Regions from separate parts of the Paenibacillus sp. S-12 genome, predicted to be linked through region 2. Evidence: riboswitches for the same ligand, from Rfam matches in the RefSeq annotation. Region 2 holds a riboswitch; each other region holds the start of a gene.
The links. Region 2 has a riboswitch for cyclic di-AMP ahead of NO352_RS02110 (TrkH family potassium uptake protein). Riboswitches for the same ligand answer to the same signal wherever they lie in the genome.

Region 1: linked by a shared signal. The riboswitch ahead of NO352_RS02345 (hypothetical protein) and the one ahead of NO352_RS02110 (TrkH family potassium uptake protein) in region 2 are both predicted to bind cyclic di-AMP.
Region 3: linked by a shared signal. The riboswitch ahead of NO352_RS22435 (C40 family peptidase) and the one ahead of NO352_RS02110 (TrkH family potassium uptake protein) in region 2 are both predicted to bind cyclic di-AMP.
Region 4: linked by a shared signal. The riboswitch ahead of NO352_RS11620 (3D domain-containing protein) and the one ahead of NO352_RS02110 (TrkH family potassium uptake protein) in region 2 are both predicted to bind cyclic di-AMP.

The regions. Positions count from the first base shown of each region.
Region 1 is NZ_JASIUF010000004.1:9,995-17,550, reverse strand. It holds gene kdpB (potassium-transporting ATPase subunit KdpB) at 1-121, opposite strand, end outside; gene kdpA (potassium-transporting ATPase subunit KdpA) at 216-1,895, opposite strand; gene kdpF (K(+)-transporting ATPase subunit F) at 1,950-2,027, opposite strand; cyclic di-AMP (ydaO/yuaA leader) riboswitch at 2,332-2,509, opposite strand; gene NO352_RS02345 (hypothetical protein) at 2,524-2,931, opposite strand; cyclic di-AMP (ydaO/yuaA leader) riboswitch at 3,002-3,192, opposite strand; gene NO352_RS02340 (hypothetical protein) at 3,585-3,956, shown strand; gene NO352_RS02335 (hypothetical protein) at 4,096-4,314, opposite strand; gene NO352_RS02330 (glycosyltransferase family 2 protein) at 4,366-5,754, opposite strand; gene rfbB (dTDP-glucose 4,6-dehydratase) at 5,838-6,830, opposite strand; gene NO352_RS02320 (sugar phosphate nucleotidyltransferase) at 6,827-7,556, opposite strand, start outside.
Region 2 is NZ_JASIUF010000003.1:148,237-155,792, reverse strand. It holds gene NO352_RS02120 (hypothetical protein) at 1-60, shown strand, start outside; gene NO352_RS02115 (potassium channel family protein) at 137-808, opposite strand; gene NO352_RS02110 (TrkH family potassium uptake protein) at 848-2,206, opposite strand; cyclic di-AMP (ydaO/yuaA leader) riboswitch at 2,265-2,423, opposite strand; gene NO352_RS02105 (CPBP family intramembrane glutamic endopeptidase) at 2,673-4,373, shown strand; gene NO352_RS02100 (ABC transporter substrate-binding protein) at 4,471-5,739, opposite strand; gene NO352_RS02095 (response regulator transcription factor) at 5,877-7,118, opposite strand; gene NO352_RS02090 (sensor histidine kinase) at 7,099-7,556, opposite strand, start outside.
Region 3 is NZ_JASIUF010000024.1:39,225-46,780, reverse strand. It holds gene NO352_RS22455 (NAD(P)-dependent malic enzyme) at 1-247, shown strand, start outside; gene NO352_RS22450 (YwhD family protein) at 431-931, opposite strand; gene NO352_RS22445 (M1 family metallopeptidase) at 1,050-3,026, shown strand; gene NO352_RS22440 (carbamoyl transferase) at 3,031-3,852, shown strand; cyclic di-AMP (ydaO/yuaA leader) riboswitch at 4,170-4,311, shown strand; gene NO352_RS22435 (C40 family peptidase) at 4,315-4,794, shown strand; gene NO352_RS22430 (hypothetical protein) at 5,093-5,614, opposite strand; gene NO352_RS22425 (response regulator transcription factor) at 5,786-6,391, opposite strand; gene NO352_RS22420 (sensor histidine kinase) at 6,388-7,556, opposite strand, start outside.
Region 4 is NZ_JASIUF010000012.1:55,013-62,568, forward strand. It holds gene NO352_RS11605 (dihydroorotate dehydrogenase) at 1-177, opposite strand, end outside; gene NO352_RS11610 (dihydroorotate dehydrogenase electron transfer subunit) at 158-859, opposite strand; gene NO352_RS11615 (polysaccharide deacetylase family protein) at 1,247-2,395, shown strand; gene NO352_RS11620 (3D domain-containing protein) at 2,476-3,189, opposite strand; cyclic di-AMP (ydaO/yuaA leader) riboswitch at 3,192-3,360, opposite strand; gene NO352_RS11625 (amino acid ABC transporter ATP-binding protein) at 3,606-4,328, opposite strand; gene NO352_RS11630 (amino acid ABC transporter permease) at 4,321-4,977, opposite strand; gene NO352_RS11635 (transporter substrate-binding domain-containing protein) at 5,132-5,920, opposite strand; gene NO352_RS11640 (sensor histidine kinase) at 6,104-7,556, opposite strand, start outside.

The DNA.
Region 1 (7,556 bases), on a different contig from region 2:
GCAGCGTAATGACGAAGCCTACCTCGCAAATGAACATCATTGGATTTTTAACCATCTGACGCGGATCAAACTTTCGCAGCGCATCAATCGAGGCTGCCCGCATTAAGCTGCCTTGGAACATGCTCCGTTCCTTCGTATCTGTAGTATGTCTGCGCGCCGGTTCATATGGTGCGGGTGTTTTCATCTGTTTTTCCGTTCTCATTTTCCGTTCCCCCTTATTTCCACAACGTCAGATGTTCTGCGACCGGTCCAAGCACGACTGCCGGGAAGAACGTCAGAGCACCTACAATAAGCACTGTGCCGACAAATACGATACCGAACAGCGCCGTATTCGTTTGAAACGTACCGCTTGTATTCGGAATCGGCTGCTTCTTCGCCATCGAACCGGCTACTGCCAGCAGAGTAATGAGCGATACATAGCGCCCTAAGAACATGACGATCCCTGTGGAAATGTTCCAAAATGGTGTTGCGTCGCCCAACCCTTCAAAGCCGGAACCATTGTTCGCAGCCGAGGACGTAAACTCATACAACGCCTGAGACAATCCATGGAACCCTGGATTGGACAGCGTATCCGCCTGTGTAGCAACTGCAATCGCAGTCGGTACAAGAATCAGGATCGGATGCACCAGCAAAGTAACTGCCAGCAGCTTCATTTCCCGGCTTTCCAGCTTGCGTCCCAGAAACTCAGGTGTTCGTCCGACCATGAGACCGGATAGGAATACGGCAATCATGACGTACAGCAGCACATTCATAAAGCCTGCACCAACACCGCCGAATACGGTGTTCAGCATCATATTCGCCATCGGGATCAAGCCGCCAAGCGGTGTCAGCGTATCATGCATATTATTGACGCCGCCCGTCTCTGATGCAGTCGTAACGACCGAATATAGCGAGGATTGAGCAACGCCAATGCGTACTTCTTTCCCTTCCATGCTGCCAGGTCCGCTTAATCCCGCAGCGTTCAATACCGGATTCCCCATATATTCCGCCGTAAGAGAGGAACTAAGCATAATTAGGAACAGGATCGCCATCGAGACGAATAGAACTCGTCCTTCCTTCTTGTTGCCGACCATACGGCTGTAGGTAAATGGAAGTCCTGTACACAGCATTAGCATGAGTAAAATATGAATTAAATTCGTCACACCATTCGGATTCTCAAATGGATGAGCAGAGTTCGCTCCAAAGTGGCCGCCACCATTGTTGCCAAGCTCCTTAATCGACATCATAGCTCCTACAGGGCCAAGCGGAATGTGCTGCTCTGCTCCTTCAACAGTTACTGCACTTTCCATTGGACTTAAGGATTGCGGTACCCCATTCCAGATGAACAGCACACTGGCAACGATCGCAATTGGCAGGAAAATACGCGTAATCGAACGTACAAGGTCTGCCAAGAAATTGCCGAGCGGTTTGCCAGTCAAACCGCGAATAATCGCCATCACTGCCGCAAGAGCTGTAGCAGGAGACGTGAACATTAAGAAAATAATGCCCATCATTTGCGACAGCAGGGACAGCCCACTTTCACCGCTGTAGTGCTGCAAGTTCGTATTCGCCATGAAGCTGATCGCCGTATTGAATGCCACTCCCGGTTCCATGCCCGGAATCCCATTCGGATTAAGCGGCAATACCCCTTGAAGGCGGAATATTGCATATGTCACCACAATCATCAGCACGTTGGTGGCAACTGCCGTAAAGGCGTATGCCTTCCAGCTTTGCGATTTGTCCTTAATGCCGAAACATGTAAATAAAAATCGATCTATCGGCCCAAATACAGAGTCCAGCGGTCTTGGAGCTCCGCTATTATCAAACACCCCTGCCATATATATTCCGATCGGACGCGCTATCGCCAAGGCAAGCAATAAGGTAATTCCAATGGCGATCCATTCGATTGCACTCATCGTTCCGTTCCACCCTTCTCTAATGTACAAATATCAACAATGATTCTGCCTAAACTAAAATCGTTCCGGCTTGACTAAGGCATATAACAAGTAAATGAACAAAGCCGTAATCAAGGTGAATAAGACGATCATCATGAGCGATCACCTCGTTCTTCCACTTCCGCCTTGCACCAATGGAGAATTCCCAATACGCTCAGTCCAAGCAGCGCGATAAGAATCATCATGACTGCATCAAACATTGTCCCTTCCTCCTCCTGAATAAGGTTCTCATCTTACAGGCAATGCTGCCGCGATCCCGTTCTTATCAAGCCTTATTGGCTCAATAAGAACGCGCAGGCAACACAAAAAGCCACACGGAAAGAGGGACCCTTTCCGTGTGGCTTCACTCACGCATTGTCAAATAAACGTACGCGTAATTGTTCCACGACGAAATAAAGGCTGCCTCCTTGGACGCTTACGAGGTTAGCTGACGGATTCGGGCGCGAAGAGTCGCCCTACCAGCCAGGAACGGATTCCTGTGCCGGATTCACCCCTTGCGCGAACTGTAAATGTACAGTTGGCGCACGAACGTTGGTTCCCCCGTTCCCATGAATGGGATTCAGCGGTGAGCATTGCCTATATGGATAAATTAGATGATATCAGATAGTAAAAATGATACTTGATCCGATTGCGTATAAATGACGTAATTCGCACCAAGCAATCGGTAAATCGACTGCGGATGATGACGCTTCGTTACGATTGTGATCGGCTCCGTCGTCCATTGTCGGCATATTTGAAGCAGCCGGCAGGATAGTGCAAAGCTTTGTTCAAATACATAGATTCGGCCAATTGGAACATGAGGCACAGCCCACGCCTTCGGCTCCGTCGTATTGATTCGACATACCGGAGTAACTCCAATACCTTCCAATCGCTTCGCCAACCGTCCATTATGGGCGATACCCGCTATCGAATATCCTGCTCCTTTCAATTGGCGTATAAAGTCAATTCCCATCTCACAGCCTGCGAACACTGCAATGACCCGGTCCGCATCGTACATATCCATTTCCTCCTGTTCATCTGTCCGAAGCCCTGCTTGCAAGAAAGAGGTACGTCGCCATCTGATCAGGCGCGCCTCTCCCGTACGCTTACGAGGTTAGCTGACGGATTCGGGCGCGAAGAGTCGCCCTACCAGCCAGGAATCGATTCCTGTACCGGATTCACCCCATGCGAACGTTGGCTGCTGACTATTACTCAGCTCTGCATTCGCTTTATTGGTTCCCCCGCTTCCGCTTTCTGCGCAATTCAGCGATTGAGACGCAACGGATATCGTTGTTGTTGCTGAACTGAATCTTACGCCTTTCCCCCTCCTGCTGTAAATGAAATGAAAACCATAATTTCTCCATTTCCAAGCAATTGTGATGAACTAATCCCATCTTATCTCTCATTACAGCCTTATTACCTCGCAATTTCTCCACTTTGCTTGTACGGCGATGATTTCATGAGAAAAACAAAGAAATTTAAATAAATACCCGTATGTAAACGCTTTGCTTGACAATTCATTTCAAAATCATGGATTGGCATCTATTTACAATCTTTGTGCCAAAAGGTAGGATACGCAATACGATCGAATGGCTTTCCCATTGCCGTCGGTACAGACAGATTCAATGCATATGTGTAGCGCTTCAATACAAATACAGGAGGATGGACAGAATGTCATACGCAGAGCTTGGCGAGTCCCAAAAATACAAGCTTACAGAACAATGGAAAATTTGGAACGACCTGCATGGCGAACAGCTATTCCAGCCGCAAGATACACAAATTTATATATCTGACGAGCTTGTTTTTGTTCGAATGAAGCCCGCTCAGCTCCATGCCGACTACATGCCTAGCAGGATCAATAAGCACTTACTCCAACGGGCGCAGCGCGCCTTTTCCCAGTGGGAGCAGCAGCAGCGCGGCATCATGTGGGAATCAATTATTCCCCGCGCCCTAGGAGTTCATATTGCACGCATGTGGCTTTCCATGCCTTTGCAAGGAGGTTCTACGTTGGATGTCATTCAGCTTGAGGTGCGGCCAAAATAAGAGATCGTTACAATTAGGGAGATGTTGAAAACAGCGAAATTCGCAATTCAAAAGGGGATGCCATCACCGAAGACTTTATGTCATAAAACACAAAAAACAGCCCTCCTCTTGCTTCGCAAGCGTCAGACTGTCTTTGATCCTATACTTGATTGGAATATATCAGGTGATGGCCATCTTCGAACCCCTTGGCAAACCCGGCTTCGAAGCCATCTCGATACGCAGTTGCTTCAGCTCCCTTATAAATGTTCGAATGCGTCTTCTTTGTCAGCTTAGATTTTCGGTGTCGAATACGTTGCTTCAGTCCCGACAATTGTCTATCCGTTTGTCGGATTTTCCGTATCCGCTTCATTTTATCCAATCGTGTTCTCCCCCTTTCTGCCGCCATTCAACTGCTGCTTAACGGACTCATTTATAACAGATGCAAATGAATTTCTGGAGCTGCCATAATGGGGAGCCCTTCCTCAAGGGCTTCCTTGTCGATCTCGGTACGCTCCACTACTTTCTCAGTCAATTCCCAGCGCGTTAAAGCATGCTCACTCATGAATTCCCTGTATAGATCCCCTTGTCGTTGATAATACCTTCCGGATTCTGTAGTAAACACACTGCCCTCCGCGATTCCCCCATCTTCTGTATGTGATTCCTTCCATTTCTTCGTCACGCTTTCCGCGTCTACCGTTGATCCTGTCGGCCATCCCCTCAGATCAACCTGACTTACGCTTACGATCGGGATGGTTAGGTTCCCTTCAACCGGATGCTTGGTACCCTGTTCAATCCAATAGACAGTCTCTGACAATCCCGCCACAGCCACATGAGTCGGATAGAATGTCTGGCAGCGTTCACCGTTTTGTTTGCCATAACGTTCACGAACACGATGCATCCAATTATAAGGGTTCCGCCACTTTTTCTGGAACAGACTTGCATAATTATCATTTGTGGATTGAGATTGATCCCCAGATGCAGTTGTCCCTTTACTGACAACCTGATATATGCATGTATCCTGAGCGACGACTAGCTTCCGACCACTAAGCCTGATTCGGACATTGTAATCCTCGACCTCATAATATACATGACCATAGCCCTCGTCAAAATAGCCAGTCTCTTCAAATAAGCTACGACGGAACAATAAACAACCGCTTTCCAAATGATCAGCACTGTTCCATTTACTAGGATCCAAAACAGGGCTAGTGGATTCTGAATGATAGTGATGCAAATTTTCCATCTGTTCATCGGTATCCGCAAGCTGCTGCTTCTCATCCAGAACGTACGTCACTGGGCCAACCATTCCAATCTCAAGATCACTATTCAGACATGCCAGCATTTTCGTCAGCCAATTGGATGTAACGAACGTGTCTGGGTTCAAAATACATATCGACGTGCCTTTTGACATCATCAATCCTGTATTCACAGCACCAGCAAATCCTCTAACTTTCTCATGAATATAAAACCGAAATTGTCCGGATTTCTTATTCAAAAAAGCAGATGTACCATCCGTAGACGCATTGTCAACGACGATAATCTCATAAGGCACTTCCGTATAGGCGCGTATGCTGTCTACACACTGTTCAAGAACATCCACCTGATTGTAAGTAGGTATGATTATACTCGTACCCTCAAACTGCTCACCATACTTCTCCTGTCCAGCTTGAAGACCTTCTATATATCCGAGCGAATAGCCGTATTCATAACGTTCAGTCAGCCTTTCACCCTTGCGCTTTCCTAGTAAATGGCGAGCTATTCGCTGGCCTTGAGCCTTTGTCTGCCGAGATGTTCGCGGCAACGGTCGGCGTTTTTTGAACATATCTATTCGGCCCCTCTTTCTATCGTTTTACCAATTGTCACTCTTGTTCGTTGAAGGCAGCCGCTGCTTGCTTGAACCAAAAACTAGCGGCTTTCTAAATACGCATTAGAGCGCACTCGCTCACACCATGCTTGATTCGATACATACCATGCAACCGTCTGGCGCATCCCCTGTTCAAGCTCAATTTGGGGACGCCAGCCTAATTCTCGCTCACTTTTACTAGGGTCAATAGCATACCTCTTGTCATGTCCTGGACGATCCGAAGTAAACGTAATAAGAGATTCCGGCTTATTAAGCACTTGAAGGATCATCCTCACGACATCCAGATTCGTCCGTTCATTATGACCACCTATGTTGTATACCTCACCGACTTTGCCCACTCGCAAAGCAAAATCAATCGCAGTGCAATGATCTGTCACATGCAGCCAATCCCGTACATTTGATCCGTCTCCATAGATAGGAATCGGCTCGTCATGCAATGCCCGCAAAATGATAGTCGGAATCAGCTTCTCCGGAAATTGCCGCGGTCCATAGTTGTTCGAGCAGCGTGTAATAACAACAGGCAGTCCATACGTCTGCCCATACGCGCGGGCAAGCAAATCGGAGCCGGCCTTGGATGCGGAGTAGGGGCTATTAGGTGCAAGTGGCGACTCTTCCGTGAAACACCCGGTATCCTCAAGCGATCCATACACTTCATCTGTGGAGACATGGATAAACTTCGAGACTCTGTGCCGTTTGGCAGCCTCCAGCAGTTGAAACGTCCCCCATACATTCGTTCGAACAAACGCCTCTGGATCAGCTATACTTCGGTCAACATGGGATTCTGCCGCAAAATGCACAACCGCATCGTAAGCCGTTTCAGCGAAAATACGCTCCAGTTGCACGTGATTTGTAATGTCTGCCTTAACGAACCGATAGCGCTCAGAAGACGACACCTCTTCCAAGTTATCAGGATTGCCTGCATACGTCAGAACGTCCAGATTCGTAATGCGTAAGTTGCTATATTGGGACAGCATGTAGAGGATAAAATTGCTCCCGATAAATCCCATGCCGCCTGTTACCAGCACATGCGTCATAACTGCACCTCCCATAGCTGCTGCGATGCCTCAGACAAGGAATCAAATGTCCCCGCATCGATCCACCATTTCTCCAGCAAATTGTAATGCAGCTTGCCAGCTTGGGCGTAACAGTTGTTCACGTCTGTAATTTCCAGTTCTCCTCTGGTAGAAGGGGCGATCGACCGAATGTGCTCAAATACATGAGTGTCATACATGTAAATGCCGGTTACACAATAAGAGGAAGCAGGGACTTTCGGCTTCTCAACGATTCTTACAATGCGATCCTGGCGCTCCTTATCGAAAATCGGTACGCCATATCGATGCGGATCCTTGACCTTCTTAAGCAAAATACGCGCTTCCCCAAGATCCTGATTGCGATATTCGTCTACATAAGGCGTTAAATTATCCAAAAATAAATTGTCTCCTAACAAGACAACGAATTTTTCATCTGGCGGAAGATAGGGCTCTGCTAGCGACAGCGCCTGTGCAATGCCTCCTGCCTCTTCTTGAACTGCATACGTAATATTGACCCCCATGGATTGTCCGCTTCCGTAATATTCGGTATATAGCGCAGCTGACGTTTTGCCGATGACCATGAAAATATCCGTGATACCCGCTGAGCGAAGACGCTCAATCGCATAACTGACCATAGGATGCTTCCCAACGGGTATTAAGTGCTTATTGATCAGCTTCGTCAATGGATAGAGGCGTGTCCCCGTGCCTCCAGCCAAAATGATGCCCTTC
Region 2 (7,556 bases):
GCCAGCATGGGCATGTACTTCTTCCTTACATATCTCGTATTCAAAATTGTCATCTTGTAATACTATTCATAAAAACACAAAGCCTGCAGCTCGCTTTCCATTCCAGCGACAACTGCAGGCTTATTTGCAACGTATTTTACTTCCCTTTTAACATGAACGCTTCTTCGAAATCCTCAATTTGCGTATTCGTACCGATCATCACCATAATATCCTTCTCATCAAGCACATCTTCGGCTGTTGGTGCAATAATAATGCCCTTAGGCTTATTAAGCGCAACGATGCTGCATCCGAACTTGGCTCGTGGATTCACATCCTTAAGCGCCATGCCTTGCATACAGTTCGGCACGCTTAGCTCAGCAATGGTATATTCCTTGGACAATTCAATGTAGTCCAGCAAGTTCGGCGATACAAGCTGATGCGCAACGCGGATGCCCATATCCCGCTCCGGATAGATTACCCTATCCACACCTAACCGCTCTAGGACACGTCCATGCAGCTCTGATAGTGCTTTGGCAACAACCTTCTTCACGCCAAGTTCCTTCATTTGTATACTAACAAGAATGCTTGTCTGAATATCATCACCGATGGCTACGATCGCACAATCGAAGTTCCGTATGCCGAGCGAGCGCAGCACCTCTTCATCCGACGCGTCCGCTACTACCGCATGGGTTACGAGCCCTGTCACATCCCCGATTACTTCCTCATCCTTATCAATGCCAAGAACTTGATGTCCGAGCTTTACAAGCTCCTTCGCGAGACTCGAACCGAATCGTCCCATCCCAATCACTGCAAACTGCTGCAACTCCATATCCCTGTATACTCCTTCGTCCGTTACAATCTAACTTGCTTATCCTATCGTTATTTTTCCTTCTGGGTGCCGGTATAATTCCCGTTCATTTTTCGGGCCTAACGCATAAGCCAACGTTAATGGGCCAAGACGGCCCGCGAACATCGTCAGACTTAGCAGCACCTTGCCAATATCCGATAAATCCGTCGTCAATCCCATCGTTAACCCTACTGTCCCGAACGCCGAGGTTGTTTCGAACAGAATCATCAAAAAGCTGTGATCCTCTGTCGTTGATAGTATCATCGACACAATAATGACAAGGAACAACGACAGCAAGGTTAAGGTAACTGCCTTAAAGATTCGATCCTTCGCCAAGCGATACCGGTAAATGACGATATCTTCTTTGCCGCGAATCATGGCAAGTACAGCTCCTACGAGAATAGCGAACGTCGTGGTCTTAATACCACCGCCGGTGGAACCCGGTGAAGCCCCAATGAACATAAGGATGATCATAAAAAATTGCGAGGCCTGCCGCATGGCTCCGATATCTATCGTATTTGCCCCTGCTGTACGCGGACTGACCGACTGGAACAGCGACGCCCAAAATTTCTCCCAGCCAGTCAAGCTTCCCAGCGTGCGCGTATTCGTAAATTCAAAAATAAATATAACGATCGTTCCGAGCACAATGAGCAGCCCCGTCATCGTTAACACGATTTTAGAATGGAGAGACAACTTACGGGAACGCTTATAATCCACTAAATCAGACAATACGATGAAGCCAATACCGCCAAGTATAATGAGCAGCATGGCTACCATATTGATAACGGGATCCCCTGCGTAGCTGGTCAAGCTTGTAAACGGCCCGCTCACGGAACCGAACAAATCAAAGCCAGCATTATTAAATAAAGAAACGGCATGGAATATACCGAAATAAATTGCTTTGCCTAATGGAAGATCGAATGCCCAGCGTACCGAGAACAGCACAGCTGCAACTCCCTCGATACATACCGCAAACAAGATAACTTTACGGATAAGGCGTACGATGCCTTCCATACTGCCTTGATTAAGTGCTTCCTGCAAGATAAGCCTTTCCTTCAGCGATATCTTCTTCTTCAAGGCAAGTGCAAACAGCGTTGCCATTGTCATGAACCCAAGACCGCCGATTTGGATGAGCAGCATAATGACTACCTGCCCGAATACCGTAAAATGAGTGCCCGTATCAACTACTACGAGCCCCGTCACACAGGTTGCTGACGTTGATGTGAACAGTGCATCAAGAAACGGTAAAGGAACCCCTTTGGCGTTCGATATCGGAAGCATAAGTAAAAATGCGCCCAATAATACAATAGCTGCAAATCCAGCAACCAGCACTCGCGCCGGTGTCAAATTGAATCGAATGGCCTTTTTTGTTCCCTTCAAGGGAGTCACCTCTTTTTTTCCACGAAAAAAAGCACTGGAAATCCCAATGCTATCGCTGGTATCCTGACGTACATGCCTACGAGGTTAGCTGTCGGATTCGGGCACGTCCAGGCTGCCCTATTCGCTAGCGGACTCTGTTCATCCACATTTGCGAAATTCACCCCATCTATCGGGTCCCCCGCTTTCGTTCATTCACGAAACTCGGCTTGTATGCAATTCATAACGAGATTATATACGTTTCCCTTGCTGCATACAAAGTCAAAGAATGAACAAATTAACCAGAATAAGACGAAAAACTTGAATAAATAGCGCTTACAATCCCCCATTTTCTTCGATTGTATTCAAAACACTCATTATCGCTGATTGTTTCTACATTTTCTCTGCTGGACTTTACAAAGTTGAAGTGGATAAAATGAACAAATAAGCAATCATACGCGATAACGTGTGATGTGATGGAGGTTCTGACATGTCCTATATATCGAAGCCGCTTCTCCTTGCTTCAGTGGCTGGATTTCTATTATTCCTCATTGTGCAGGTATTCATTCCCTTTCAACAAACAGAGGCCATATCTGATTCGACAACCACTCAAGCCATCTTAACGAAAGAGGAGGCGGCCCGCAAAGCGCTCACATTTGTGCAGAATTTAAACCGGCATCATATCTCGATGACAACTGAGCCTAATATCGCCCCTACCGTTGTATATCGCAGTCAGCCTACCGTGTCCGGCTATATTAGCAAGGAAAAGCTGGCTTCTTCCTTCCAGAAATGGGAGCCATCCAGCCCATATGATACCTACCAAGTATTGCTGAATACGATGCATTCTGGCAGATCAGGTGTGATGTGCATTGACGTGCACATGACGAGTGGCCGTATCATTGGATTTGAATTCAAAGATCAGCCATCGAGCGCTGCCAGCTTAGGCTGGGTCATGGGAAATCAGGCGGGTGAGACGTCAGCAGAAGAAGAGGAGCCTGTATTGGATGCAGCGAGCCGCAAGAAACTTGCAGACGCACTCTTGAAGCATATGGGATGGAATTCTTCCCAATTAAAGCATAATGAATCGTCTACAGAATTAGACACCGTATCGTACTTCGTTCCTGAAGCCCATGTCGGGCAGGCTGCATTGAACGTGAAGGCTGTCTTCTCGCAGGATCGTATCGTCATGCTGAAGCCCTTCTGGTCTATTCCACACAGCTACCAAGCAGAGGAGCTTCATCAAACGAAAACCGCTTCTTCCATTTACAACATTGGATATAGGTGGATGACAATTCTGTTAAGCGCATGTTCCCTTATCGCCTGCATCGTCTACCGCCGCGACCTAAAGTTCGGATCGAAGACACTGTTCGTACTAACGGCTGTCTCATGCGGAATTTCACTGCTGCATGTATGGAACGCACTGCCGGGACTCTTTGCGCTTGAACTCCAAATCACTTTGGATAGTGTGAATATGGGGCTGTCCTTCGCCATTCAAGGCGCGGTTACGGTTATTCAGGGCGTTATTCTCTATTTCTCTATCCATGCGGGCAAGCGAGCATGGGCATTGTCTGCCTACAGGGATGTACTGCCTACATGGAGCAATACTTCATTCGGCAGCAAGCTGGTTCAGGCATTATGGATCGGAATCGCGTATTCAGGTGTATTGCTCGGTCTGCAAACTGTTATTTTCTTTATTTTAGAATCCGGATTTCATGCGTGGTCATCTACAGATGCCTCCCAATCGCCGATTAACCTGCGCATTGCACCGTTGTTCCCTCTTCTCGCATGGGTTGCAGCTATTTCTGAGGAGGGCGTGTATCGCTTATTCGGGGTAGGCCTGCTGAATCGTTGGCTCCGCAATCCATGGCTTGCTGGCATTCTACCGACACTCATATGGGCGTTCGGCCATGTCACCTATCCGATCTATCCTTATTATTCAAGACCAGTAGAGCTGTTGTTCATCGGAATGTTGTTCCTCTTCATTATGCTGAAGCATGGTTGGTGGACCGCCATGTTCGCACATCTAATGCTAGACAATTGCTTAATGTCCTTGTCATTCCTGCTTGATGGAACCATGAAGGGCTTTATCATTGGATTTGTGTATCTCATTTCACCCATCGCCATTGTGTATATACTGGCTAAGATGCATCACAACCATCGCCGAAGCACATATCGAATCCAATGGAAGTAAGCTTGTTGCCAAGTGCATAGTTTCTATAAAAATAGAGCCGTTGCTTCGCAAGGTGTTATGTATATACGCACCTCTCGAAGCAACGGCCCATTGTTTATTATTTCTTTTCAACGAATTTTTTGGCTTCCTTCACTGCTGTATCCAGTGCTTTCTGTGCATCTTCACCCAGCATGACAGAATCAATTGCGGTCGAAAGGTGACGGTTCATTTGGTTCCAGTTGCTGTTGAGCAAAAAGGCTGGTGTGTTGTCGGAACGCTCCAGCATGTGATAGAACGGTGCATACAGTTCGGATTGATCAAGCTTCATTTCCTGCACAACGCTCTTGCGAATCGGCAGGTCAGCATCGCTCTTCATTTTAACGGCTTCCTCCGAAGTAAAGAACTTCACGAACTCCCATGCCAACTCTTTTTGCTTGGATTGTTTCGCTATCGATACTGCACTTACGGAAATTACGCCTTTTACAGGCTTGCCAGGGAACGCCGGCATTTCAACGGTTCCGAAATCAACCTTTGCCTCCTTGAATCCTTCAAGCGGCCATACGCCACTTTCCCACATCCCGATTTTCCCCGCTTTGAAAATGTCATTACCGCCCAGTTGTGTCTTTCCGCCTACCAGAACTCCATATCCATCTTTCACCATATTGCCGAACATTTGAACTGCAGCTACGGTTTCTGATCCATTCATAATGCCTTCGATCGTTTTGCCATCATCACTGATGAAGCTTCCCCCGTTGCTCCAGATGAATCCTTGCAAATCGTATGGATCATTCTCAGCGCGAACACCGAACCCATACTGCTTCTTCGATTTATCTGTCAGCTTCGTTGCAATATCCTTAAAGTCATCCCATGTCCAGCCATCCTTCGGATATGGAACGCCCATCGCGTCGAAAACTTTCTTGTTGTAATACATAGCACGCGTCGTGAAGCCCGCAGGCAAGCCGTACGTCTTGCCGTCTACTTTCACGTAATTGAACAAGCCTTCGTATATATCATCTAATTTCAAGCTTGCATCCTTTTCCGTAAAGGAATCGAGCGCCTCCAAGTTTGAATGATACGTTGGGAAATCCCACATCAGCATAACATCCGGCGGATTGCTCGCACCGAACGATGCAGCCAGCTTCTGATCGAAGCCATCTGCATAAGGCTCAATTTGTACTTTAACGCCTGAATGGGACTTCTCGAACGCTCTCGCAATATTTTCTTGAACCTTCAGCTTTTCGCCTGTATCCCAGGTAGCAAACCGAAGAACTGTTTGTTTCCCCTTGTCTCCTCCGGAGGAACCTTGTTCTCCAGATCCTCCGCCACAGCCAGCAAACATAAGTGCAAAGATCGTTAACAGAATAACCAATCTTGACCTTCTCTTCATCCTGCTATTCCCCCCAAATGGTTGCATCTCCAACATATCTACACTTTAATAACAATAAAGCATTTTCAAAACGGCGAATTGTTTCGAATACGGGGTGAATTTGTTCGATGGAAAGGCGGAATATCGTTCGCCTCTCGTCATTTTTGAGCAGTCTGTTCTCCCTTTTGTCCGCTCCTATATTGACTCGGTGTCATCCCACAGCAGCGCTTAAACCATTTACTCACATATTTCCCATCTACCATTCCAATTCGTTCAGCAATATCTTGCAGCGTCATCGCCGTGTTGAGCAGCAGATCCTGCGCCGTTTTCAGCCGCATCCGGTATAGGAAGGTAACAAAATTCTCCCCCGTCACCTTTTTGAACAATGTACTGAAGTGGCTACGGCTTAAGCCAACTCGATTTGCCACATCGCTCACCGACCATGGCTCACTCACATTATCCGCAACCAATAGCACGGATTGCATTACCGTTTCCGGCCACGAATTAACCCTGAGCTCGAATTTGCGCTCCACCTCTGCTGCTCGATGCAGCTCCTGTACCGCTTCCAGCCACCCCTCCATCCCCTTCAACGGGCCTCGTCTGCTCCAATGCAGCTGAGGGCAGGAGGATTTACATTCCTTCAGCAACTGCTCTACCTTCATCCAAGCAGAAGGATGATATACATAGAAGCAGCGATCGATACCGCATGGAATATACGAACATGGCCCCTTTGTTTCATGCAAAAGTGTATCTCCAAGGTACTTCCAGTACTCTCCGCCTCGATTGGAGGCCTTACCAGCAGAAGGAACTTGCTCGAAACTGTCAAATATTTTGACTAACATGATTTCATGAGGCTCATTCAGCCAGCTCCATTGTGTCTCCCAGCGCAGCTTCAACTCATGATGGAAGTCATTGCGAAAACCGCACAGCCACGCATAGAATGCCGCATTCCACTGCGTATCTTCCTCGCTGGAATCCGCGGAGCGAACGAGTGGAGAAGACTGTTGGTCGCCGGCAAGCTCCTCTTCGAACTTATGTAGATAATAAGCAAGCTCCTCGTCTTCGAACGCCGTTTTTAACAAATAGCCTGACGCTCCAAGCATCATGCCTTTTTGTGCGTACTCGAAGTCGCGATGGCAGCTAAGCAGAAGCACCCTTGTTTGCGGCGCCTTTTCCTTTATACGCTTTGCCAGTTCAATGCCGTCCATCTCGGGCATCACGATGTCTGTTATGACAACCTCTGGTTCGTGAAGCAGGAAAGCTTCCCATGCCTTTTGACCGTTCGGGGCATCGGCTACGACTGCCATGTTGAATCGTTCCCAATTTACGGTTGCCATCAATCCTCTGCGAACAATACTCTCATCATCAGCGATCAGCACTTTAATAGGGCTGTCTGTCATTGGGTGCTTCCTCCTTTTTTGGCCAGCGTATCGCAATCGTCGTGCCGCTTCCTAATCGAGATTCGATACTTAATCCATATTCGGAACCAAAATGCAGCTTGAACTTTTGATCCACGTTGTACATACCAAGCCCATGCCTCTGAGTAGGGTCACTCGGAGCCTGCAGCAAAGCACATCGACGCTCCTCGCTCATCCCTTTTCCATTGTCAGTCAAGGTTAAGTACAGGTCTGAATCGTTGTCAATGAGACGTAGGGCAATCGTTCCATACCCATCTTCGAAAGCGTGGAAAAAAATATTTTCAAATAACGGCTGCAAGCTCATACGCGGTATGACTGCTGTCATCGTACTTGATGCGATGTCCACCTTATATCCGAATTCTCCCTCATACCGAACATGTTGAATTTGCAGAAAATGATCAATAAGCTCCAGTTCTTTCG
Region 3 (7,556 bases), on a different contig from region 2:
GCTTGCATTCCCTGGCATCTTCCGTGGTGCGCTCGACGTTCGCGCTACCGACATTACAGATGACATGAAGCTGGCGGCAGCCCGCGGCATTGCAGCAATTGTAACGGATGCCGAGCTCAGCCCAACCTACATCATTCCGAATCCGCTCGATAAGCGAGTTGTACCTAGCGTTGCTTCTGCGATTGCACAGGTTGCTATCGAGACAGGAGCCGCGCGGGTGGACAAGATGCCAATATACCGTGTCTAAGCGTATTAATACCTTTCCTTAGTTGGAGCAACGGGTATCACCTTAGATGATTAAGTAAAGCTAAATAGAGCATGTAGCCCTATCTTTATCGATAGATAACTCACTATATACAGTTATATAAAAGAAGGCCGCTGTACTGATCCTGAGATCGGCATAGCGGCCTTCTTTTATAAGCCATTATTACTAAGATAACTGTTCCTTCACTTCTTCTGGCGTACGTTCCCACCATTCTGCATTGTGTGTCATAAGCAACTCACGCAGCGCAGCCTTATCCTCTGCATTCAGCTCATCGACGAGCACACGGCGCTTCATCGCGTAATCCATGCGATTAACATGATCAGCGAGCATCTTCCAGCCGCGCTTAGCCTCCGCATCAATCAGCATTTCACAAGCCGCCAAGCCGCCATAGAACGCACCTTCTGGTGAACGGTCAACAGCAACCCATACGATCCAGCATTGCCGTCCGTTCGGAACATCTTCCTTATTAGTAGAGAACTTAATGCCACGCTCCACCTTACTCTTCGCATGCATCGCTCCCAAATCAATGTACGCCTTCCCTTCATCGATGATGACAGGCGAGACATTGTTCAGATCGATACTGCCCGAACCAAATCCTTTATGCTTACCACTGCTCATGACATTCAAAGCCAGCGGCTTCTTAACTTTCTTATCTGAAGATTCCATTCCACTGTACACTCCTTCCTTGCCCACGAACTCAAAATCATTTTCATTTTAGCTAATAATCTGCAAAAAGCCAACATATACATGCTGTAGATGCTTGTCAACGGGAGGTTAAAAACGTATGACCCGAAGCAATGTATATCGCCGGCTCTTATTCACTGCCTTGCTCTTAGCCGCCTGCAGCTTCCTCCTCGTTTGGTTCTGGCCGTCTGGATCCGTCCCATCACTTGGACCCGAGGTGAATAAACAGGCGGTTCAGGAACCAATCACGCAGCAAGCTGTGGAGACTCCCAGTGTGGAGGTGCTAAGTGAACGTATTGCCGAATATCATATTGAAGTTAAGCTGGACGAGTCCACTCACACGCTGATCGGCAAGCAAACAGTCACTTGGACCAATCCCGGGAAAGCAACTGTAAATGAATTATACTTCCATTTTTATCCGAACGCATTCCGTTCGCCGGACACGACCTTCATGAAGGAGTCTGGAGGAAGATTGCGTGAAGACAGGTTGCCAGCCGACGGATATGGCGGTATGACGTTAAAATCGTTATCCACGGTTGACGGCATGTCCTTAATGAACCGCACACAATTCGTACAACCGGATGACGGCAATTCGAAGGACGAAACACTCATGAAGCTGCGACTTACGAAGCCCGTACGCAGTCAGGAAAAAGTTACGCTTCGCATGGAGTTCGAAGTCAAGCTTCCAAAAGTATTTGCACGTATGGGTCATGCCGATGATTTTGTGATGGCCGGCCAATGGTTCCCGAAGATTGCTGCATTTGAAAAAGCAGGTGTTCGCGGGCGATCCTCCGATGGATGGAATCTTCACCAATATCATGGCAATTCAGAATTCTACTCGAATTACGGCATTTACAGTGTGCGTATTCAAGTGCCTGACAATTACATCGTTGCTGCAACTGGATTTCCAACAAAGACGCCCGTTATTGCGGACGGGAAAAAATCGTATCAATTCTATGCAGATGACGTCCATGACTTTGCGTGGTCAGCCTCTCCGAAATTTGTTTATTTTGAAGAACCATTCTCCTCCAGCCAAGTTCCAGGAGTTCGAATCAAGCTGTATTTGGATCCGAAGCATAAGGATTTGAAGGAACGATATTTCTACGCTGCCAAGACCGCATTATCGAAGTTCAGCGAATGGTACGGCAAATATCCTTATTCCACCTTGTCCATTGTCGTTCCACCTAAGGCAGGTAATGGAGCCGGCGGTATGGAGTATCCAACCTTGATAACAGCGTTTGGGGCAGAAGATGAGAGTCCAGGCTATGACTTGGAGCGAACCGTCATTCATGAAATTGGGCATCAATATTTCTATGGAATTCTTGCGTCTAATGAATTTGAAGAAGCTTGGCTTGATGAAGGTTTTACTTCCTATGCGGAAGATAAGCTGATGGAACAGGAATTCGGCGTACATCCTAATAATGCGGTACAAGCGAGCTATATTACAGATCCGGCTCCACTCAAGCTGGAAGCTTGGCGATACAACAACCAAGATCATTACGCGGAAAATGTGTACATGCGTGCCAAGCTGGTTCTTCTCGCTATTGAGAAGCAGGTTGGAGAAAAGATGATGAACCGCATCATGAAAACCTATACGCAGAAATATCGTTTCAAGCATCCAACAACAGCCGATTTCCAGCGCGTCGTTGAACAGGTAACGAATCGCAAGTGGATTGATTTCTTCCAACAATATGTGTACAACGGTCAAATGGCAGACTTCGCTGTAGAAAATATTGAATCTCGTACGATTGAAGCAAATGGCTCTATCAAATATGAAGCGACTGTTCACATTCGCAAGCTGGGAGCCAATTATCCTTCTATTCCAATCGTGTTTGGATTTACCGATGGAACTACAACACGCAAGTCATGGAATGGAGAAGGAGATCGAATTCAGTATACGATAACCCATAAAACACCGCTTAGCTGGGTAATGGTCGATCCACTGTACACTATTGTCGTCGAAAACAAGCATATCAACAATTACATGCGTGCTCATGTCGACGAACCTATTCGTACGCGGGTTAACTTGTCCGTTATCAAGGTAATCGAAGCAATTACGAACATTCTGGGGTGGTGATCGCGTGAAAACCTATGTTCGATCAGGCTGGAATTGGTGCAAAGATCATATTTACATTTGGATTATTCTATTTTTGTACCAACTGTTATGGGGGTTCTTCCTCTACCGTTTCGTCGATGGAATCGTGACGCCTATCCTGCGCCGCTACCCAGATCCTGCACCTACTGAAATGAGCAAGCAGCTCTTTCTAACAGAAAGCCAATTCCATCTAATGAAGACAAATGACTATATGCCATACTTTTGGGCCCTTATCGGCTTCATCGCCATCCATTTGCTGCTTACGCCCTTTATTCATGCGGGCGTATTCCATGCTATGTCACGTCCCAAGCAGCAGGGGCTGGCCTTCTTTCAAGGTATCAAGCTTGTATGGAAGCCCATGCTTGTCCTATATTTGTTAGAAGTTCTCCTCATCACGATCCCTGCCATATGGTTCGTTCCCTATACTGCGAATGCACTGTCAACATCGAATTCTCTTACTTCCTTGCTTATGGCCATAGCCCCCTTTGCAATCGCTTGGCTTATTGGCGGCTGGCTCGTTCACCAACTTTTCCTGTTCCTGAACTTTGGTGCCGCATCAGATACACCATTAATTCGCTCTGTGACGGCTGGTACGCGGCGCCTGCTGCCCATCCTCGGGCTATCTCTAATATTTATCGGAACTACAATTGGAATAGGCATTATGTCTACATCCGCTGCCGCAATGTTCACAGGCATTACCGCACTCATTATTCAACAGGCGCTGCCTGCAATTATGACTATGCTGAAAATGTGGGGATTATCTGCTCGTCATGCGGTATGGCAGGAAGCTGAACAGCAAATGAAATAAACAAAATAAATGAAGCAATAGATCAAGAAGTAATGAATAGATAGGAATGAAAATAAGGACATCATGAAGTGATAACATTACAAAAGTTACAAGGCGTTACGATGAAATGATGCACAGCAGCATAAGAAAAATAAAAAACTTGTCTATCAGCGAAAAATAACGCTGATTTGACAAGTTTTTTTCGTGTCAAGGACAAAAAATATTTGTCAAAGGAAAAATCGTCTGTTACAATAAATCTAGATTTATTACAACTTTGTCATGAAAGCGGCACTAACTCTTGCAAAATTGTTACTATCGCACGCAGCAATACATATCCCAAAACCAGATTGCCGAATTTCCGGATAGTCCGGAAAGCGGGGGAACCAGTTTTTACGGGTGAATTGATCTTGAAACACAGGGATCATAGGGGTCCTTCAACCGAACCCTCCAGCTAACCTCGCAGGCACGGAAGGAGCTTTCCCTTTGAAGAAGAAGCTAGTTACAGCGGTACTCGGGCTGAGCGTTTTGTTTACATCGCTCGGAGCGGGAAGCACATTCGCAGCATCCAAAATGGACAACACGATTGACGGTTTGCTAGGCATTTCGTACAAGTATGGTGGAACATCAACGAGTGGCTTTGATTGCTCTGGATTTACCAAGTACGTGTTCAAAAAGTTCGAAATTGATCTCCCTCGCACATCTTCGTCGCAATTCGACTCTGGCGACAAAGTAAGCAAAGACGAGCTTCGTCCAGGAGACCTAGTTTTCTTTGACACAAGCGGCGGCAACGGTGTATCTCATGTCGGTATTTACGTAGGCGATAACAAATTCGCACACGCTTCGACTAGCAAGGGTACGCGCATCGACAGCCTAAGCATGGACTACTACGAGAAGCGCTATGTAGGTGCTCGTCGAGTTTTGAGCGAGAATGACTTTTCGTCTATTGCTACAGACGATAAATAGCTTACTAGTTTCCTGCACTCTTAATATTATTGAACGACTGCATAACCCGATGAGAAGCGCTACGCGCCTTTTCGTCGGGTTGTTTCATTTAATCCCCTCGCATCCGTAACATTTCGGCTCCTTTATCCTATGCAGCTCTGCATGCCAATGATTCATGCTTCTATATATATTTACGAAATCATTACCTTTTGGTTTCTGCACAATTTCCTAGCCTATATAACACAGGGACATACGCTGCCGCGCATGTCCCAATATTTAAAATCTGGATATTCAGCATACTTGTATCGGCGCTGCACACTTATTTGGCTGACCCGTTTAATTCTTGGAATTTCGCCTTTATCTCTTCTGGTGTGAGCCCATCTGCGTCTGCTGCTGCCTTATGCTTTTCTTCCTCATGCTGAAGCTGCGTTTGACGATCCTCGACAGGCTTCCCGTTATCGTGATGTTTCTCGTGGAACAGTCGTCCTTTTATGCCCAATTTCTCACGCAGTTCCTGACGAATTTGCTTGCTGCTTTTCCCTTCTGTCGAAATGCCATGCTTCTTGGCGAGCAATTGAACCTTTTTCTCATGAAGCTGTTTCATTTCTGTACGGAGCTCTTTCATCTGAGCTTGTATCTGCTCTAACTGCTTGTCTGTCTCCGAATCCTGCTGCTTCGCATTGGACTGTCCTACCTTCGTTGCGGCTACACTTACGGCAGTCTGGCCTTTGGCCTTATCTGACACAGCATTTTCCCCATTGCTGCTTTGCGCTGCTGCAGGCGATGCCATCAACAGAAGCATCAGACATGTCCATGCTGCTACGGTTGAATTGCGTTTCATTGGTTCCACCTCCTTATGTAAGGGATGGCTATAGTATGTTCGTTAATCCTGAAATGAAACTGAAAATGAGCTAAATATTCGTTTATGGTGGGTCACACCTGAATAAGACAAGACTTGCAGGAAACGTCTCACGTCCACGCCGCCCTGTATCTTGTACATCCAGTTGTTTATTTAGTCCAGCCAGCCTTTTTCCCGCGCAATTCGAATGGCCTCAATTCGCGTGCCCGCTCCGACTTTACTGAGCGCATCTGACATATAATTGCGTACCGTTCCGTAGGACAAGAACAACTTTGCACTAATATCCTGCATGGACTGCCCTTCTTCTGCAAGTTTCAGCACTTCCTTCTCCCTTGGAGACAAAGGGCAAGGATCCTCCCAAGCCGCTAGTGTCAATTCGGGACTCATCACCCGCTTGCCCGCGTATACTTTGCGAATGGCATCCGACAATTCATCACTTGGGCTGTCCTTAAGTAAATACCCCCCTACACTGGATGCCATTGCACGCTGGAGATAGCCCGAGCGAGCAAATGTTGTCAGCATAATGATTCGGCATGCCCATCCTTTTTTCTTGACCGCATCCGCAACATCCAGCCCCGTCATGAGCGGCATTTCAATATCCAATACAGCAATATCGGGATGCAGCTCCTCTATTAATTCCAGCGCAACTTTTCCATTCTCCGCTTGACCAACCACTTCGATATCACCTTCAAGGGACAATAAGGTGGCTAATGCACTGCGCAGCATCTGCTGATCTTCTCCAAGTATTACTCGGATCATTGCCCTTCTCTCTCCTTCCCATCACGAATAACGCGAGGTATAACTAACGATAATGCCGTCCCTTTGTGAGGGGCGGAATCTACCACAAGTGTTCCATCTACAAGCTGCAGACGCTGCCTGAGACCTGCCATGCCCGTCCCACTTGATTGCTTAAGCTGATGCTCATTAATACCTACACCGTTATCTGCAATATTCAATCGTACTAAGGACTCCTCAACTTCAAGCAATACAGTACAGCACTTGGCTTGGCTGTGCCTCACAACATTCGTTAACGTTTCCCGAAAGCACATGGCTAGAATCGTTTCCTGCAGAGCCGACAGCGGCAATCGGGATACCATAGTTGAGACTGTAGCAGGTTGGGCGATACCCTCTCCACGTTCCTGAAAGCTCAGTTCTATTCCTGCAGCTGCGCAAAGTTGTCTGCCATGTTCGTATTCCTCTGCAAGCTTAACGATCTTCATCTCAGTTACGAGCTGACGCATCTGCTTCAACGCCGCACGCGAGGTTTCCCGAATTTCCCTCGCTTCTGCAATTGCCCGCTCCGGATTACGTGTAATCAGCTTTTCTGTCACTTCACTCTTCAGCGTAATTAAAGACAACGTATGTCCAAGTGTATCATGCAATTCCCGCGCAATGCGCTGTCTCTCTTCCTGCTGTGCCATTCGCTCAAGCTGTGACGTAGCAGCCTGCAATCGTTCCGCCATCTGCTTGTACTGCCCTGCTGCCTGCATGATGAACGGCATGAATAGGATACCGAACAAAGGCGGCAACAACAGCGTATGCAGGGAAGACCATACGGTTATGGTATCCAAGCGTTGAAATAACCCTATTATAATGCCTACTGTCATGACAGCAGCTATACCCAAAATAACTGTTGTTTTTTGCTTGCTTATCATCTGCGCGATCATGAACACCATATAAGCATACATAGGGTGATAGAATAGGATAAACATGAGAATAATCACAACCTGAACAGTCAACCATAGCAATACCTGCTTCTCATAATGGTACTGCAGCCAAAATGCGATCACGAGAAACAGAAGCAGCGTGAACCCCAGCCAAAACTTGGCAGAGGTTTCACGCAGCAGGAAAAAAATAGGCACACATAAGTTGGCAAGGGAGATATAAGGCTCTACCCCCTCTTTTTCGGGAAATAATCTCTTCT
Region 4 (7,556 bases), on a different contig from region 2:
TCTGGCACCGTTATTCCCCTTACGTGGATGGAGGGTAAGCCCTTTGCAGGAGATGCCGCCCAGCTTGTTGATATCATACAATTTGGCATATTCTTGTCCAAAGCCAAAAGTCCCCGATGCCATCACAATCGGATTGTTGAACGGAATTCCGGCCACATTACAAGCTAAGTTCCGCATGCCATTCCACCTCCTCCGCTAAAAATACAGGCCCGTCCGCACATACTTTGCGGTTGCCGTTTTTATTCATTACTGTGCACACATAACATGCTCCGATTCCACAAGCCATCCGTTTTTCAAAAGAAACATATACTTTCGTATCCAAGCCTTCTGCTTGTAAAGCGATCGCCTTCATCATACCGAGTGGACCGCAAACAAGCACATTGTCATACTTGCTCAAGTCAATGTCATCAAGCAGATTTCCGTTTACGCGAACCACTAATTCGTTTGCATATGGTTCGTAAACTTCCGTTAAATAAGATTGTCCTCGGAAGCCGAGATAAATATCCGGTTTATCCAGCTGCTTCGCTGTATACAATAAGGGTGCAATGCCTATACCGCCTCCGATTAGCGCAGTTCGTCCTTTAACGTGGGGGAAACCATTGCCGAACGGCCCTTCCAGCTGTATACGGTCTCCTTCACGAAGCTGTGCAAACAATCGTGTGCCTTCTCCTGCAATTTTGTACAGGAATTGAATGCGATCCCGCTCCAGATTACAAATACTGATTGGACGAGACAGAACGGGTGCCATATTCCAGGCTCGCAGCATATAGAATTGTCCCATTCTTGCTTGAAACTGACCCTCCACCGTCATGAGGTAAATGCCTTCAGAGATGCGTTCGTTGGAAAGAATCGTATACACAAGTATGCTCCTTTTTTCACGAGTAAGGATAGTCTGCATCCTTCTCACGTTATTATTGAGACGTGCAGATTCCTGCTCGTAAGAAAAGCCCCACCCTACTGTGGCGGCCCGATATGGCCTATTTAAAGCTTTTCTCACCTTTACAACTCTACTATGCCTGTTCTAAACCTCCCCCTACTGTGACACATATCACAAATCAGTCATCATTATGACAATGGTTTCGCAAATTTTCAGAATATTAGCAAGAAGTTACAAGTCGTGCTTGAAACAGCTGCCTGTACAATGAGATTAATTCCCTGTCACTGTTGAATGATGATTGGGGCATATTTCTTTACCCCCAAGGACATAACAAGAACATTGATGTCTACGGAATGGGGGAATGGCACTATGCGAAATAAACAAATTTGTTTATCTGTATTATCTTTGTGCTTGCTCGCAGTAGCTGGCTGCTTCGCTCGCCAACAGGAAGCGCCATCCATACCCAATCTTCCTCCGATCAAGCCCAATCAAACGCAATCAGAATCAATCCATTCATCAACTGAAAGCCTGTGGACGAAAGATCGCACTCATTCTGTCCCCCGCATTTTCAAGGCTGGATCAGAGACCACCCATTCTCAAAGCTACAATAGCTTACATGGGACAACTGGATTAGAAACGATTCATTTGCCAAAGTTCACCGTTACGACGGAGCAGACAGAACGCAAAGAACTGAAAAAGAAGCAGGCGCAATCTCATTCTAGACAACAAATAGAAAATGATTCGAATGCTCGCAAGCAAACTTGGCAAAAATCGAGCACATCTCAATCTGCAGCACAAACTTCGCAATCTTCACGTTCTAGCATGCATAAAATGAAGAAACGACAGCTCACAATTGCAGAGCTTAGGGTGAAGTATCCGCATATTTTCAAATTAAATGCAAAGCAACGTCGAGGCGAACGACAAGTTGCCCTTACCTTCGATGACGCACCAGATAATCGAATTACACCGCTTGTCTTGGATATATTGAAGGAGCACAATATACAAGCCACCTTCTTCCTTGTAGGCACTCGTGCCAAGGCATATCCGAAGTTGGTCGAACGTATGGTTCGCGAAGGCCATATCATCGGCAATCATTCGTACAACCATCCGTTGTTGACGAGGCTCACGCTTCCTGCCTTTGAGCATCAGTTAAAGGATACGGAACGGATTATTGAGCAGTCTATCGGATATAAACCGCGTTATTTCCGTCCGCCATATGGCGAGATAAATGAGGAGCAACTGCGATGGGCAGGAGATAACGGGTACTTGGTCGTCAATTGGGACGTAGATTCAAATGACTGGAGAGGTTTGAGCGCATCACACATATTGCAGAATGTCATGCGTGAAGTTCGTCCAGGCTCCATTATTTTGCAGCATGCAAGCGGTAGCACACAGAATGGGTATTTGCATGGAACCGTAAAGGCACTCCCTTCTATAATTAAGCAGTTAAGGGAGCGCCAATATGAATTCGTTACCTTACCGGATTTGCTTCAGGATCAGAAGGAGAAGAAGGAGTAAATAAAACAAGCCCCGCCGAATGGCGAGGCTTGTTATTCAATTGCTGGTATTAAGTATGATCTACTTTATAATAGTAGATATTATTTCAACACGTACACTTTTACGTCTTGCACGCCGAATGTGTTGCCTGTCTGTTTACTTACCGGTACAAAAATGTCAACCTTTTTCCCCTTGATTGCACCGCCGGTATCTGTAGCTACCGCAACCATTCCGCCTGTTGGCAAGTGTTTGAAATCATATCCCGTAATATACAATTTCGTACCCAGTGGAATGACTTTTGGATCCACTGCAACTGTACCAAGTTTCAATGCGTTGCCCAAAGCATCTACCGCACCCCATTTTCCGTTTTCACTCGGATGGGCCGTATATGCTGTAGCACGCATATTTAATGTCTTTTTATATGTTGCTGTACGTCCTGAGGACATTTGAACCACATTTTTAGGAGCAGCCTGTTGAACTGCCTTTTCATTATTTGAAGCCGAAGCCGTCTTCACTGCCTGTCCGTTATTATTTGCTCCACCCAAAGCATTACCGACTGGCATACCTTCCAATACAGACTTTTGAACAACAGGTCCTGGAAGCTCGATGGAAAGACCACCATACAAATTTTTAGGATTGATTGTCGGATTTGCCGACAATACAGATTCAACACTCATGTTGTATTTCTTAGCAATTGAATAAAACGTTTCTCCCTCTATTACCGTATAGGGCTCCGCCTGTGCCGGCAAAATTTGAAGAATGGACGCAAGTCCAAGTAAAGCAGCTGTAATCGTTACTGTAATTCTTTTACGCATGTTTTCCTCCTGTGCATTAGCCTGCGGGGTTAGTTGTCGGATTCGGGTCAAGGAGTTCCCCTACGCTATTCCATTTGCGGAATAAGCGATTCACCCCAAGGTGTTCGGTAAAATATTGAACACCGGTCAATAGTCCCCCGTACGGGTGTGTCGTTTCGGCTCGGATTGCATCATATCACAATTTTGTAACCTGTGCGCAGGAATATGATGGTAAGTTTCTGGAACCCGCGCCCCCCAATGGTTTGAAGCTTCGAAATTTTTTTATTTCATAACAAATTTGTAATCCCAGATGACATTTTTGTAATCTTTATAGACCTATCATAACACATATTTCTGATTTGTAAACGAAAACGCTTTCAAATGGACTTAACAAAAATAGGCACCCCTGATTTGGATGCCTTTGTGATGTAAGCTATTTATAAAACTCTACTTAAGAAATCTTTCGTTCTTGCATGTGCCGGCTGGTTGAAAAGCTGCTGTGGAGAGCCTTCCTCCACAATATTGCCGCCATCCATGAACAGAATCCGATCTCCCACCTCTCTTGCAAAGTTCATTTCATGAGTTACAATGACCATTGTCATTCCTTCTGCAGCTAATGATTTCATAACCTCAAGAACTTCACCAACCATCTCTGGATCTAACGCAGACGTTGGCTCATCGAACAACATTACATGAGGCTGCATAGCAAGCGCACGAGCAATGGCTATACGCTGCTTCTGTCCTCCGGACAGTTGTCTTGGATAAGCATTTGCCTTATCTGCCAGTCCAACCTTGCCAAGCAGTTCAATTGCCAGTTTTTTAGCATCGGCTTCAGGCACACTTTTGACCTTGATCGGTGCAAGTGCAATATTTTGGAGCACAGTCATATGAGGAAATAAGTTGAATGATTGAAAAACCATTCCCATTTTCTCACGTGTCTTATTTATATTATGTGACTTGTCCGTGATGCATTGACCTTCAAATAATATGTCACCTTTGGTTGGTGTTTCCAGCAAATTAATGCAACGAAGGAGCGTACTCTTTCCAGATCCACTTGGACCAATAACTACTACCACTTCACCGCGATCGATTGACAAGTTGACACCCTTTAAAATATCTAATTTACCATACGATTTGTGCAAATTCCGAATCTCAATCATGCTCGCTCAACTTCCTTTCCAAACGTGCTACCACTTTCGATAATGTAAAGGTTAAAATCAGGTAGATACATGCCGCTCCCAGCAGCGGCCCCATAGCCGAATAGATTTTGGCACGGATGATGTTTGTCTCAAACATCAAGTCCGCAATCCCGATCGTACTTACAATCGAAGTTTCCTTAATGATCGTAATAAATTCGTTCCCAATCGCCGGTATAACGTTGCGAAATGCTTGTGGAAGGACGATCAGCCGCATTCCCATCGACTTGGACATGCCGAGTGAACGAGCTGCTTCCAACTGTCCATGGTCAATAGATTGAATGCCTGCTCGGAAGATTTCAGCCAGATACGCTCCACTATTCAAGGAGAGGGCAATTGCCCCAGATGTCAAAGCCGTAAACTCTACACCATATTCCGCGAGACCATAATGAATGATGAATAATTGTACAAGCAGTGGTGTTCCACGGAATACTTCAATATAAGTCACTGCAAACCATTTCAGCGGCTTAATTTTCGACATTCGCATTAGTACAATGGTGACACCCAATAACAGCCCGAATAAGACAGATATCGCGGACAACAGCACCGTAATGCCAGCACCAGATACAAACCCTAATTTATATTTCCATAACATGTCGATCCAATCGAACATGACAACCTACCCCTTCCCTACGCATAACGGCTCATAATCTGTATTTCTTCTATAATAAAGAGAAAACGCCCCTCACTGGTTGGATTCCCAAGAGGAGCGAACACGTCACATACGTAAAAGCATTGACCGTCATTGTTAAGCGACAGCCGCTGTTTTATTGCTGTTCCGCCAGTTGTACCGCTTGTGTAATATATTCGTCCAGTTTCCCCTGCTGCTTCAAGCGTTCAAGCGTTTTATTCACTTCATCGCGCAGCTTCACGCTGCCCTTGCGAACACCGATCACATACCCTTCGCTCGCTGGCTTCAGCTCAACAGGCGCGACAGCAACCTCCTTGCGGTTTGCCGCAAATGCAGCTGCTACAGGCTTCTCAACGACAACCGCTTCTAAGCGATTTGCTTCCAACGCCAGCACGAGATCATTTACTTTATCCAGCATTTCCTTCTTTGCATCTGGAATTTGCTGTATGACATTCTCGAATGTCGATCCGAGCTGTACGCCAACTTTTAGTCCCTTCAAATCCTCAGGTGTCTTGTACTTGTCCTTATCAGCTGCACGTACAATGACTCCAGCTTCCGCCAAATAATAGGGTGTAGAGAATTCCATTGCGTTTTCCCGTTCAGGCGAAGGATCCAACCCCGCGATGGCAATGTCGATCTTGCCTGTTTTTAATTCCTCAGGCAGCGTCGTTAAAGATGTATCCTTAATCTCTAACTCTACGCCCAAATCCTTCGCAATTTCCTTTGCTATCTCAATATCGAATCCGACAATTTGATCCTTGCCGTCTACCGTTTTGCGAAATTCAAATGGTGGATAGTCAGCACTCGTGCCAAGTACCAGTTTCTTATTTTCTTGAACAGTTGCTAGACGGTCTTCTTTAGCACCGCAGCCAACTAATAAGGATAAAATGAGTGTGCATGCCGCAACAATTTTCAGTGATTTCATATCCTTCAACCCCGCTCATCATTTATGTGATTTCCCCGCTCGCAATTGGTGAGGTAACATCATTATACACATATATGCATAGTTATACAACCATTTTTTCGCAGGCTCATTACAACAAAATAGAGTAATAGTGCATAATTCTTTCATTTTATAATACATCGGTCAATTATGGTAATATAGAGGCTACAAATCATTCTTTTTTTGAGTTAGTGGCAAACGGATGGTAATCAAGGTTCGTCCCGGTGAGGATTGAATGACCAGTTGCCCTTCATGGCGCTCCACAATGCTGTAGCAAATGGACAATCCGAGCCCAGTCCCCTTTTCCTTCGTTGTGACAAATGGGGTACCTGCTGTATGCAATACATCTTGTGTAAAGCCAGGACCTTCATCTTCCACCTCTAGAACTACTGTGCCCTCTTCAGAACGAGTCCGAATGGTAAGAACCTGATTTTCATCCATTGCCTCAAGGCCATTACGGATGAGATTATGCAGAAGCTGCCTAATCTCCTTCTCATCCATTTCCATTTGAGGAACCAGAGCTAGATCCAATCGAATATCCTGGCAGCTCGCGGATGCTGTCGCTTGAACCAGCGGGTATAATTGTCTAATGATTTCATTCATACAATGGGGGCGGAACTGAGCAATCTTATGTTTGGCCAGGGACAAATATTCAGTAATGATCGAATTTGCACGCTCAATTTCCTCCAACATCGTATGAAAGTAAAGATGTTCATTCGCATGCTCCGGTTTATTGCGCAGAAGCTGCAAAAATCCCTTTATAGTCGTTAGCGGGTTCCGTATTTCATGACCGATTGCAGCAGCCATCTCCCCCACAACCTGCAAAGCGCTCATACGCTTTATTTCCTGTTCCATCTTAGCCTTCTGACGCAATGCTTCGCTCATTCGATTCATATCAGAGCCAAGCATGCAAAATTCGTTATTTGAGTCGATGCAAACTGTACCTTCATAGTTCCCGTTTGCAATTCGGTGTGAGGCACTCACTAATTGATCCAGCGGAAATACGATCAGTCTGCGTATCCACCAGTTCATAAGGAAATAAATCGCTACAATATTAACGCTAATCGTGGTCAGTGTGACAATCCATACATGAATAAGTACATTGTTGATTACACTCGCAGGCAGCATAATCATCGCTCTCCAGTTCGCTTCCTCCAGCGTTACAGAACTTACATACATTGAATTTCCATGATAATCATCCAAAATAAAGGCATCCTGTTGATCTCCTAATTTGCGCAGCAAAGAAACTGCATCTTCATTAAGATCAGTGTATATATTGTCATAAACGCTTCTATCTTTGTCAGGGTCGTATAGTAAATCACCTTGAAGGGTAATTAGTAGAATCTTGCTGTTGGGGTGCACACTTAGCTTACTTGCTAACTGCTTCAAATCGCCATACCGTATATCAACTCCGGCTACACCGAGCAGTGTGCCTCTTGAATTGTATATAGGTGTGCTGATGGATATCATTGGTTGGTTGAGATAAGGGTCGATATAAGATGCTGTCAGGTGGGTTCCATTCTTCTTTACGGCACCATGATAATAGTCATATCGCGGATCGTCTCGATACTGGGGCAATGACTCATCCACATGATCTTGTCTATAAAAATTTCGAAGC